3 regions of the Streptomyces sp. NPDC086147 genome follow, and region 1 is predicted to be linked to each of the others. Evidence: riboswitches for the same ligand, from Rfam matches in the RefSeq annotation. Region 1 holds a riboswitch; each other region holds the start of a gene.
What was found. Region 1 has a riboswitch for cyclic di-AMP ahead of AB0398_RS30030 (LysM peptidoglycan-binding domain-containing protein). Riboswitches for the same ligand answer to the same signal wherever they lie in the genome.

Region 1 (3,824 bases):
AACACGCTCCTCGAACTACTGGCGGCCTCGGGAAGGATCGAGGTGGAGGAGGCGGCGACGACGCTCGACGTCTCTGCGGCCACGATCCGCCGGGACCTCGACGAACTCGCCGAGCAGCAGCTCCTCGTACGGACGCGGGGCGGCGCGGTCGCGCACGGCGTGTCGTACGAACTCCCCCTGCGGTACAAGTCGACGCGGCACGCGCCGGAGAAGAAGCGGATCGCGGAGACCGCGGCCGACCTGGTCGCGCCCGGCGAGGTCGTCGGGCTCAACGGCGGCACGACGACGACGGAGGTGGCGCGGGCGCTGGCGCTGCGGTTCGCGAGCGGACGCGCCGAGGGCCCCGGCCCGGTGACGGCGCCCTCGGGCCCGGCGCTGACCGTGGTCACCAACGCGCTCAACATCGCGGGCGAGCTCGCGGTGCGCCCGCAGATCAAGCTCGTCACGACGGGCGGCGTCGCCCGGCCCCAGACCTACGAGCTGGTCGGCCCGTTGACGGTCGGGGTGCTCAGCGAGGTGGTGCTCGACGTGGTGGTGCTGGGAGTCGACGGGATCGACGCCGGGTTGGGCGTGATGGCGCACCACGAGGACGAGGCGAGCATCAGCCGGCTCTTCGCGGAACGGGCGAGCCGGGTGGTCGTGGTGACCGACTCCTCGAAGATGGGCCGCCGGGCGTTCGCGCGGATCTGCGGCCTGGACCGGATCGACACCCTGGTGACCGACACCGGCATCGCGCCGGAGACGGTCGCCCGGCTCACCGAGGCCGGGGTGAAGGTCCTCACCGTCTGACCCGCCCGCCGCTCCCGGCGGAGGAGCGCTTCGACGACCGGCCCCGACGATCGGAGGGGAGGGCGGGTGCGGCACCGTCAACGGCCGGCGTGCGCGGCGCGGCGGATCGTGGCGTCGAGGAGGCCGAGCGCGTCCTCGGCCGTGCGTCCGGGAGCCCTGTTCCACGGACCGATGAGGTCCCGCCAGCCCCGCGACCGCAGCTCGGTCATGATCCAGGCGGCCGCCTCGTTCATGGTGTCCGCGCCGCCGTGACCGAGGCGGTGGGCCGCGAGGAGCGCCCCGCAGACGCAGCGGGCCCCGCGCCTGTCGCGCAGTCTGTACGGGGCGTTCTGCCAGCCCCACTCGGTCAGGACGAGGCGCGCGTAGCCGAGGTGGACCGAGGGGCGCAGCTCGGGCCGGCCGATGCGGCGCCAGACGTGGAGACGGTCCGGCAGTACGGCTCCGATCCGGCCGGGGAGGCGCTCGGCCGGGCCCGGGGCCGGGAGCGCGTCGAGCGCCTCGGCCACGAGCCGGTCCACGGGCACGCTGAGCAGGTCCCGCCAGCCCCGCCCCTCCCCCGGCGGCAGCGGCTCGGGGGCGGGCGCGAGCGGTTCGGGAGCGGTCCAGTCGGTGACGAGCCGCTGCCAGACGGCGCTCTCGTAGAGGGCGGCGGCCTCGCGGTCGAGGGTGTCGGGGGCGTCGGGGGCGAGCTGGGGAACGGCGGGTGGCATCGGGCGGCTCCTGGGTCGGGCACTTCATCCTTCGAGAAGGATGTCGGCTTTGCACCCTTTGCCCTTGAGTGACCCTGATGAGAACAAAGCACCCCTCACTCTCCCGAAGGCCCCACTCCATATATTTTCGCCTTATTTACCCATCAATGGAATTACGCCGCATATTCGGACATAACTCACCGGGTGACGCGACTCACTCCGCACGGCCCACCACACGGCCCCCACCCGCCCCGCCCCATACCGCACAAGGAAGTTCGGCACTTCTGCGGACCGGCCGATCTTGAATTCCCCGAATTCGGTGATCCAATTACGGGGGCCACCGCTCTGATCCTCTTGTTATTCGCCGCATTACTGGCCTACGGTCACCCCCATTCGAGCGGAACGCCTAATCCTGCCGCCGCTCGACAACCTCCCTTTTCACCCGACGGCAGGAGCGGGGGACCCACGAATACGCCGGCCCGGAATCCGGGACGGCTCGGGGTGCAGCCGCGTGCGCGCGGCCGGACATCTCCCGTCCGAACCCGACAGCTCACCTCGTAGGCGCCGGAGAGGAATCCGTCATGCCTGCACACGGTAAGCACCGCCGCATCCGCCGCAGCCGCGTCTCCCGCGGTCTGGCCCTGGTCGGGACGGGTGGGGCCGCGCTGTCCCTGCCCCTGATCGCCTCCACCACGGCCGGAGCCGCGACCGCCGCGCCCGCCGCCGGGACCCCGGAGATCGCCGCCGAGGCCTTCGCCGCTCCCGCCGCCGCCCCGGTCGCCGCCAAGGCCCCGGCCGCCCCGGCGGCCGCGCGCACGTACACCGTCGTGAGCGGTGACTCGCTTTCCCTGATCGCCCAGAAGAAGGGAATTCAGGGAGGCTGGAAGAGCCTTTACCGTGCCAACCAGAGCGCCGTGGGTGACAACCCGTCACTCATTCACCCCGGTCTGGAACTGACGATTCATCGGGGTTCGGCCGAGGCCGCTCCCGCGCGGGCCGAGACGCAGGAAAAGGCCGAGCGGAAGAGCACCGCGAAGACGGAGAAGTCCGGTACGACCGAACGGGCGAACCGCTCCGAGCGCCGCGCCACGCCGACCGCCGCCACCACCGGCACGGGTGCCTCCGCCGCCGCTCCCGCGGTCGCCGCCGCCCCGGCCGCCGTCCCCCAGTACACCGACAACCTCGACGGCTGGATCCGGGAGTCGCTGGACGTCATGGCCCGGCACGGCATCCCCGGTTCCTACGAGGGCATCCACCGCAACATCATGCGCGAGTCCTCCGGCAACCCGCTGGCCATCAACAACTGGGACATCAACGCCGTCAACGGCACCCCCTCGAAGGGCCTCCTCCAGGTCATCGAGCCGACGTTCCTCGCCTACCACGTGCCCGGCACGGCGATGGACCTGTACGACCCGGTCGCCAACATCACCGCCGCCTGCAACTACGCGGCCGACCGCTACGGCTCCATCGACAACGTCAACGGGGCCTACTAGTCCGCACCGGGCACTTCCGGGGCCGGGGCGCCCCGGAAGTGCTTGGTGAACCAGGAGGTGGCGAGCTCCGCCACCTCCTCCAGGGCGCCGGGCTCCTCGAAGAGGTGGGTGGCGCCCTCCACCACGTCCAGCCGGTGCTCGCAGCGCAGCAGCGCCCCGGCCCGCCGGTTGAGGTCCAGGACCAGCGGGTCCTCGCCGCCCACCACCAGGAGGGTCGGGGCCCGCACCCCGGCCAGGCGGTCGGCCGCGAGGTCCGGCCGCCCGCCGCGCGAGACGACGGCGGCGACGGGGGACGCGGGGTCGCCCGCCGCCCACAGCGCGGCCGCCGCCCCCGTGCTCGCGCCGAAGTAGCCGAGCGGGAGGCCCGCGACGTCGGGCCGCTCGGCCAGCCGCTCCGTGGCCCCGGCGAGCCGCCCCGCGAGGAGCGGGGTGTCGAAGACGTGCGCCCGGTCGGCCGCCTCGGCCTCTCCGAGCAGGTCGAACAGCAGGGTCCCGAGACCGGCCCTGTTCAGCTCCGCCGCGACCGCCCGGTTCCGGGGGCTGTGGCGGCTGCTGCCGCTGCCGTGGGCGAACAGGACGAGCCCGACGGCCCCCTCGGGCACGGCGAGCCTCCCGGCGAGGACGGCGCCGTCGACCGGGATCCGTACGTCCGTGTCCAGGACGACGGGGTCGCGCGCGGCCCGGCTCCGGTCCAGACAGGCGATCACCTCGTCGTCCGGCGTCTGCGGGAACTCCCGGTAGAACTGGCCGACGGCGTAGAACCCCTCCGGGGTGCGGACGCCGACGGTCTCGTCGGCCTCGCCGCCGAGTCGGGCCGTCCAGCCGGGCGGAGCGACCGGCACCGCGAGGACGA
Region 2 (3,824 bases), on a different contig from region 1:
CGGCGGGCGACCCGGTGCTCGTGGTGCTCGCCGCCGCCGACCGGGATCCGGAGCGGTTCGACGGGCCCGACGTGCTCGACCTCGCCCGGCGCGACAACCAGCACCTCGGGTACGGCCACGGCATCCACTACTGCCTCGGCGCGCCCCTCGCCCGCCTCGAAGGACAGGTCGCGCTCGCCACCCTGCTGACCCGTCTGCCGGACCTGCGGCTCGCCGCCGATCCGGCCGAACTGCGGTGGCGCGGAGGGCTCATCATGCGCGGTTTGCGCACGCTTCCGGTGGAGTTCTCCCCGTCCGTACCCCTCTCGCACACTGACGGACCGTCAGAAATGTGATCTTCATGTGATCGGGTGGCCATCGACTTGTGACGAGCGTTCGAATGCCGCTACGTTTCGCCGCAGTCTCAGCCGTCACGCGAAAGGCGTACCTATGCGTTCCGGGAACGGACGACACCGTCGCCCCCGTCAGGCCCCCGCCCTCGTCGTCGCCGCGGGCGTGACCGGATCCGCCATGGCGCTGCCCCTGCTCGCCACCGGATCCGCGTCCGCCGCCGACGCCGCCACGTGGGACCGCGTCGCCGAGTGCGAGTCCGGCGGCCAGTGGACCGCCAACTTCGGGAACGGGATGTACGGCGGCCTCCAGTTCACCCAGGGCGACTGGGAGCGCCACGGCGGCCTGGCGTACGCGCCCAGCGCCGACCTGGCCAGCCGCGCCCAGCAGATCGCCGTGGCCGAGAAGGCCCTCGCCAAGGGCAGCGACGCCTGGGCGACCTGCGCGCCGATCGCCGGCCTGGCGAACGACGGGAAGCCCACCGGGGTCGACCCGGGCCCGGCCACCGCTCCGGCGCCCTCCGTGGCGCCCGTCCCCGAGTCGAACTGGAACTCGGGCTCGCCGGACGTCTCCGGGACCGCGCCGTCCACCGCGACGCCGGAGTCCCCCGCCACGCCGTCCGCCCCCGCCACGTCCACGGCGCCGGCCGCGCCGACGGCTCCCGCCGTCCCGGCGGGCCCGACCGCGCCGACCGCCCCCGCCACGCCGTCCGCGCCGTCCGGGTCGACCGGGTCGACGGATCCGGCGGATCCGACGCTCCCGGCCGACCCGACGCTCCCGGTGGACCCGACGGCTCCCGTCGCCCCCGAGGAGTCCGTGACGCCCGGCACGCCCGTGACGCCCGGTGTTCCGGGAGACGGGGGAGCGTCGGCCACGCCCGGTACGGGCAAGCACCGGGGCGAGGCCGCCCCGGAGGAAACCGACAAGCCGGACAGCTTCGCCGAAGCCGGTAGACATGCCTCGGACAAGGACAAGTCTTCCGAAGGGTCCGAATCGCTCCCCGTCGCTGACGAAGCGAAGAATGCGGACACAACGGACAGTCAGGGCTCTTCGGGTGAATACGTCGTGCGTCCGGGTGACAGCCTTTCGGGTATCGCCCAGGCGAACGAACTGCCCGGAGGCTGGACCGCCCTCTACGACGCCAACAAGCGGACCGTGGGCATCGATCCGGACCTCATCCTCCCTGGTCAGAACCTCGATCTGACGGCGGGTCCGACCTCGGTGGAGGGGTAGTTCGCGGGCGTATGTCCGGTTCTGGACGAGTGAGACATGGGTCTCTTTGTCCCAACTGGCGTGTCGCGCCCGCAAACTCCGCTTCCGTCACCTCCTACCTGCGCAAACAGTCCCCTCCGAAGGGCAAGAAGAGGCGAAATTCGTCGTATGAGCCTCTTTGAACTTCGGGGGGTTCTGTGTCTACGGTCATCACCGCTCGCCACCGCGGGCCCCGTCGACCGAAACGCCGAATCCTGCCGTCGGTCGATGGGAACAGTCGTCGCGCAAGCGCCGAAGGCAGGAGCGGGGGACCCAAGGTAAGTGCCGGCCCCGGCCGTCGAGAGACGGCCGACGACCGGCTTGGGGTGAAGTCGCGTGCTAGGACACGCGGCCGGGCAACTCTTCGGCCCGAACCCGACAGCTCACCTCGCAGGCGTCGGTGAGGAGAATCCCCATGCTGTTTTCCACCAAGGGCAAACACCGCCGTCCCTCCAAGGCCACCCAGATCGCCGCGCTCGTCGGCGTCACCGGTGTCGCCGTCGCCGCCCCGCTGATGACCGCGGGCGCCGCCTCGGCCGCCACCTCCTCCGAGTGGGACCGCGTCGCCCAGTGCGAGTCCGGCGGCAACTGGTCCATCAACACCGGCAACGGCTACTACGGCGGCCTCCAGTTCTCGGCCTCCACCTGGGCCGCGTACGGCGGCACCGCCTACGCCTCGACCGCCGACCAGGCGTCGAAGTCCCAGCAGATCGCCGTCGCCGAGAAGGTCCTCGCGGGCCAGGGCAAGGGTGCCTGGCCGAGCTGCGGCGTGGGCCTCTCCGGCGCCTCCTACGACGGCGGCTCCGCCGAGAGCGCGCAGGAGCAGCCGAAGCCGAAGAAGAAGCAGAAGAAGCAGCGCACGGCCGAGCAGCCGACCACCCGCAGCGAGCAGCGCCAGGCCCCGAAGCAGGAGCGCCAGTCCGCTCCGGGGGCCGAGGCCGGGAAGACCGTCACCACCCCGACCGGCGAGACGGTCGAGAAGGGCGACGGCGAGTACAAGGTCGTGACCGGCGACACCCTCAGCAAGATCGCCGAGGCGCAGGGCGTCGAGGGCGGCTGGGCCGAGATCTTCGAGCTCAACAAGGACATCGTCGACGACGCCGACCTGATCTACCCGGGCCAGCAGCTCCACCTGAAGTGAGCCCGGCGGGTCGCGTGAGTCCGGCGGCTCACGCGTCCCCCACGACCCTCCCGCGGTGACCCACCCCGGTCCGGCGCGCCCGTCCCCCGTGCGCGCCGGACCGGGGTTCCGTCTTTCACCGGCCTCCCGGGGCCCACCTGATGGTTACCGTCCAGTAGATCTGGGGCCTTTCGCCCCGCTGTGCGTGCCCTTGGGTCCTTTTTCGTCCCAGGGGGCGGGCGCCCGGCCGGTCGGAGCCTCCGGGGCGGTTAGGCTCTTGTCGCAAGGCCAAGCGACCCCGCATCGACCTTGCGTCACATCCAGCGTCACATCCCAGAAGGAGATGCTCGTGCCGTCCATCGACGTCGTCGTAGCCCGGGAAATCCTGGACTCCCGAGGCAACCCCACGGTCGAGGTCGAGGTCGGCCTCGACGACGGCAGCACCGGCCGTGCTGCCGTTCCGTCCGGCGCCTCCACCGGTGCGTTCGAGGCCCTGGAGCTCCGCGACGGTGACCCCAACCGTTACCAGGGCAAGGGTGTCGAGAAGGCCGTCCTCGCCGTCATCGAGCAGATCGGCCCGGAGCTCGTCGGCTACGACGCCACCGAGCAGCGCCTGATCGACCAGGCCATGTTCGACCTGGACGCCACCCCGGACAAGTCCTCGCTCGGCGCCAACGCCATCCTCGGCGTCTCCCTCGCCGTCGCGCACGCCGCCTCCGAGGCCAGCGACCTCCCGCTCTTCCGCTACCTGGGCGGCCCGAACGCGCACCTGCTGCCCGTTCCGATGATGAACATCCTCAACGGCGGGTCGCACGCCGACTCCAACGTGGACATCCAGGAGTTCATGATCGCCCCGATCGGCGCGGAGTCCTTCTCCGAGGCCCTCCGCTGGGGCACCGAGGTCTACCACACCCTCAAGTCCGTCCTGAAGTCCAAGGGCCTCTCCACCGGCCTCGGCGACGAGGGCGGCTTCGCCCCGAACCTCGGCTCCAACCGCGAGGCGCTCGACCTCATCCTGGAGGCGATCAAGCAGGCCGGCTACGTGCCCGGCAAGGACATCGCGCTCGCGCTCGACGTCGCCGCCTCCGAGTTCTACAAGGACGGCTCGTACGAGTTCGAGGGC
Region 3 (3,824 bases), on a different contig from region 1:
GTCGGTGCGGACCACCCTCCACAAGACGGAGAACGGAGAGGAACTCATGGCGGACGAGATGTTCGACGGCTTCGACCACACGCGGTACGAGGAGGAGGTCACCCACCGCTGGGGCCGCGACGCGTACGAGCAGGGCGACCGGTGGTGGCGCTCGCTGGACGAGGAGCAGAGACGGGCCTTCGTCGAGGAGCAGGCCGGCATCGCCCGCGACTTCGGGAAGGCGGCGCGGGACGGCCTGGCCGCCGACAGCGACGAGGTGCAGGCCATCGCGGGGCGCCAGGTCGCGTGGCTGTCGACCACGACGACGCCGACCAAGGAGTACGTGATCGGCCTCGGCCGGATGTACGTCGACGACCCCCGCTTCACCAAGAACTACGACAGGTACGGCGAGGGCACCGCGGTCCTGGTCCGGGACGCGATGGCGGTCTACGCCGAGCGGAACATGTGACCGGAGGGGGTTCCCGGAGGCCCCGGAGATCCCGGTGGCCCCGACGGCTCCAGTGGCTTTCGCGCCCAGGCCCGCACCTGGACCCGTACCCAGCCCCGCACCCCCGTCCGCCGTACGCCGGTCGGCCGTACGGAGTCGCCGTCCGCCGGGGCGGCGGCCACCCTGGAAGGGAGCGGTGCGGGGCCGCGGCCGGGCGGACCGGGCAGGAGAGAACAGGTGGGGCACCCCCTAGGAGCGGCGGGAGGCGGGCGGCGGGGCGGTGAGGGCCGCCCCGGGTACCGGGGGGCCCGGCGGTTCATCCGTGCGCTGCCGCCGCTGATCATCGCGGGCGGCATCCTCTTCGACGTGTCGACCCCCGCCCCGTACACCGCCTCCCCGATGCTCGCCGCCGCCCCGCTGGTCGCCGCGCCCTTCTTCTCCCTGCTCGTCACCCTCCTCACCGGGATCGCCGCCGTCCTGTCCTCGGTCGGCCTCTACCTCTTCAGCGACGACGGCACCCGCGCCCCGGCCGTCGCCGAGACCCTGACCGTGCTCACGGTCTCCGTGCTCGCCCTCCTCATCAACCGGGTGGTGCGCCGCAGCGGCGAACGGCTCGCCTCGGCGCGGGTCATCGCGGAGACCGCGCAGAAGGCGGTGCTGCCGACGCCCGCCGAGCGGATCGGCGGGCTGCGGTGCGCGGCCCGTTATGAGGCGGCGCAGGCGGACGCGTTCATCGGCGGCGACCTGTTCGCCGTGCAGGACACCCCGCACGGGGTGCGGCTCGTGGTCGGGGACGTGCGGGGCAAGGGCATGGACGCGGTCGAGGCCGTCGCCGTCGTCATCGGGGCCTTCCGGGAGGCGGCCGAGCAGGAGCGGACCCTGGAGGGCGTGGCGCAGCGGCTCGAACGGGCGCTGGACCGGGAGGGCACCCGCCGGGACAGCCTCGACGCCGTCGAGGGGTTCACCACCGCCGTCCTGGCCGAGATCCCGCGCTCCGACGGCAGCGGCACCTTCGACGGTTTCGTACGGGTCGTCAACCGCGGGCACCCGTCCCCGCTGATGCTGTACGGGGACGGGCGGGTCGAGCCGGTCGACCCGAGCCGGCCGGCGCTGCCCCTCGGCATGGGGGACCTCGCGTCGTGGCCGGACCGGGCCGAGGCGCGGCCGTACCCGCCGGGCACGACGCTGCTCTTCTACACCGACGGCCTCTCGGAGGCGCGGAACGCGCAGGGCGTCTTCTACGACCCGGCGGAGCGGCTGGCCGGGCGGATCTTCCCCGGGCCCGAGGAGATGCTCGACGCGCTCGTGGACGACGTACGGCTCCACACGGGCGGCGGGGCGACGGACGACATGGCGCTGCTCGCGCTGAACCGCCCGACGGCGGGGCAGCCGGAGCGGCGCCGGACGATGCCGGTGGTGCCGCCGGGCGGACCCCGGCACTGACCCGCCGGGCGGACCCCGATACCGACCCGCCGGGCAGGCCCCGGCGGCCCGTCACCAGGGGTAGCCGAGAGGTCTCCCTGCGATAACAATTGATGCACCGTCAGGTTGCGGAGGTTTTGCCGTTCGGGAGATCCGCCTTGCTGAAGGGGGATCAAACGGGGCGAATCCCTACCGATCGAATGAACGATCACGGGGGACAGCTTGGAATCGGGACCCCCTGTCTATTAACGTTCGATAACGCAGCGCGGTCGTCCCAGCCGTCGTAAGAGACGGCGCCGTGCGCACGCGCCGAATCCCGAAAGGGAACCGGGGAACCACCATTTGGGGTGAATCGAGCCCTTCGCACTCGTGCGACCGGGCCCGTAGGAGACCTTCCTGCTCCGAACCCGTCAGCTAACCCGGTAGGCGAGAAGGAAGGAAAGGAGCGCGCCTCCGTGGCGTCCAACACCCCTGCCCCCGAAGCCCCCTTCGATGCCTTCGGCGGCGGTGCGGCTCCCTCCGCTCCGAACACCGAGTGGAACCCCACCGAGGACTCCCTCCGCGACCGGAACCGCTCCGGCGGCCGGCACCGGGTCGTCAAGCAGCGCTCCAACTTCGCCCGTTCCTCCACCGTCCTCGGCGTCGGCGTCATCGCGGCCGTCGGCGCGGGCGGCCTCGCCACCGCGCAGGAGAAGCCGCCGGTGGCGATATCGCTCCCGGACCTTCCCGACCTCAACCTGCCCGATGCCCACGACCTCCCCGGCGTCGGCGCGCTCCTGCCCGGCGCGGAGGAGCGGGAGACGGTCCCTGCGGACCGCGCCAACCCGAACCCGCTGACCTCCGCCGCGTACACCACCGAGGCCGGCGAGCGGGCCTCGCGGACCGGGCAGGTCACGCGGGCGAGCCTGTCGACGGCGGACGCCCCGGGCGCCGCCGACGCGGGCGAGGCCCTGCGCGCCCGCATCCTCCAGCAGGCCGAGCAGCAGCAGGCCTCCGCCGACGCCGCCGAGAAGGCCGCGGCGGAGAAGGCGGCGGTGGAGAAGGCCGCGTCCGAGGCGCGGGCCAAGGCCGACGCGGCGGAGAAGGCGGCCGCCGAGGCGAAGGCGAAGGCCGAGGCGGAGGCCAAGGCCAAGGCGGAGGCGGAAGCCAGGGCGAAGGCCGAGGCCGAGCGCCTCGCCAAGCTCGCCGCCAGCTACTCGATGCCCCTCTCCTCGTACTCCCTCACCGCCACCTACATGCAGTCCGGCTCGATGTGGTCCTCCGGCTACCACACCGGCCTCGACTTCGCGGCCCCCACCGGCACCCCGCTCAAGGCGGTCCACGGTGCCACGGTCAAGTCGGCGGGCTGGTCCGGCTCCTACGGCTACCGGATCGTCCTGGAGCTGGAGGACGGCACCGAGGTCTGGTACTGCCACCTCTCCTCCATGACGGTCAGCGCCGGCCAGACCGTCGGCACCGGCGAGACGATCGGCCGCGTCGGCGCCACCGGCAACGTCTCCGGCGCCCACCTCCACCTGGAGATCCACCCCGGCGGCGGCGACGGCGTCGACCCGGCGGCGTGGCTGCGCTCCAAGGGCCTGACGGTCTGACCCCCCCAGGGCCCCTTCCGGGGCTCTCCCTAGGCCCTTCCGGGGTCCGCGCGGGCCCCGCGCGGAATAGGCCCGGCGGCGGAGACCGTTGATCACCTCATGACCTCTCTCCGTACGCTGGGCACGTCCGACCTGCACGTCTTCCCGCTCGCCCTCGGCGGCAACGTCTTCGGCTGGACCGCCGACGAGGCGCAGTCCTTCGCCGTCCTCGACGCCTACACCGCCGCCGGCGGCAACTTCGTCGACTCCGCCGACGTCTACTCGGCCTGGGCCGAGGGCAACGAGGGCGGCGAGTCCGAGACCGTCATCGGCCGCTGGCTCGCCTCCCGCGGCAACCGCGACGACGTCGTCGTCGCCACCAAGGCCGGCGCCCACCCCCGGTTCAA

Region 2: it holds a riboswitch for cyclic di-AMP, as region 1 does, so the genes downstream of both, AB0398_RS20605 (transglycosylase family protein) here and AB0398_RS30030 (LysM peptidoglycan-binding domain-containing protein) in region 1, are expected to answer to the same signal.
Region 3: it holds a riboswitch for cyclic di-AMP, as region 1 does, so the genes downstream of both, AB0398_RS08115 (M23 family metallopeptidase) here and AB0398_RS30030 (LysM peptidoglycan-binding domain-containing protein) in region 1, are expected to answer to the same signal.

The regions. Positions count from the first base shown of each region.
Region 1 covers NZ_JBFBJO010000022.1:79,285-83,108, reverse strand. Annotated here, with positions in the region: gene AB0398_RS30040 (DeoR/GlpR family DNA-binding transcription regulator) at 1-789, shown strand, start outside; gene AB0398_RS30035 (hypothetical protein) at 867-1,499, opposite strand; cyclic di-AMP (ydaO/yuaA leader) riboswitch at 1,872-2,055, shown strand; gene AB0398_RS30030 (LysM peptidoglycan-binding domain-containing protein) at 2,060-2,971, shown strand; gene AB0398_RS30025 (phosphoribosyltransferase family protein) at 2,968-3,824, opposite strand, start outside.
Region 2 covers NZ_JBFBJO010000009.1:51,055-54,878, reverse strand. Annotated here, with positions in the region: gene AB0398_RS20615 (cytochrome P450) at 1-335, shown strand, start outside; gene AB0398_RS20610 (transglycosylase family protein) at 430-1,563, shown strand; cyclic di-AMP (ydaO/yuaA leader) riboswitch at 1,822-1,993, shown strand; gene AB0398_RS20605 (transglycosylase family protein) at 1,997-2,722, shown strand; gene eno (phosphopyruvate hydratase) at 3,045-3,824, shown strand, end outside.
Region 3 covers NZ_JBFBJO010000003.1:21,769-25,592, reverse strand. Annotated here, with positions in the region: gene AB0398_RS08125 (MerR family transcriptional regulator) at 1-448, shown strand, start outside; gene AB0398_RS08120 (PP2C family protein-serine/threonine phosphatase) at 665-1,870, shown strand; cyclic di-AMP (ydaO/yuaA leader) riboswitch at 2,147-2,293, shown strand; gene AB0398_RS08115 (M23 family metallopeptidase) at 2,305-3,438, shown strand; gene AB0398_RS08110 (aldo/keto reductase) at 3,538-3,824, shown strand, end outside.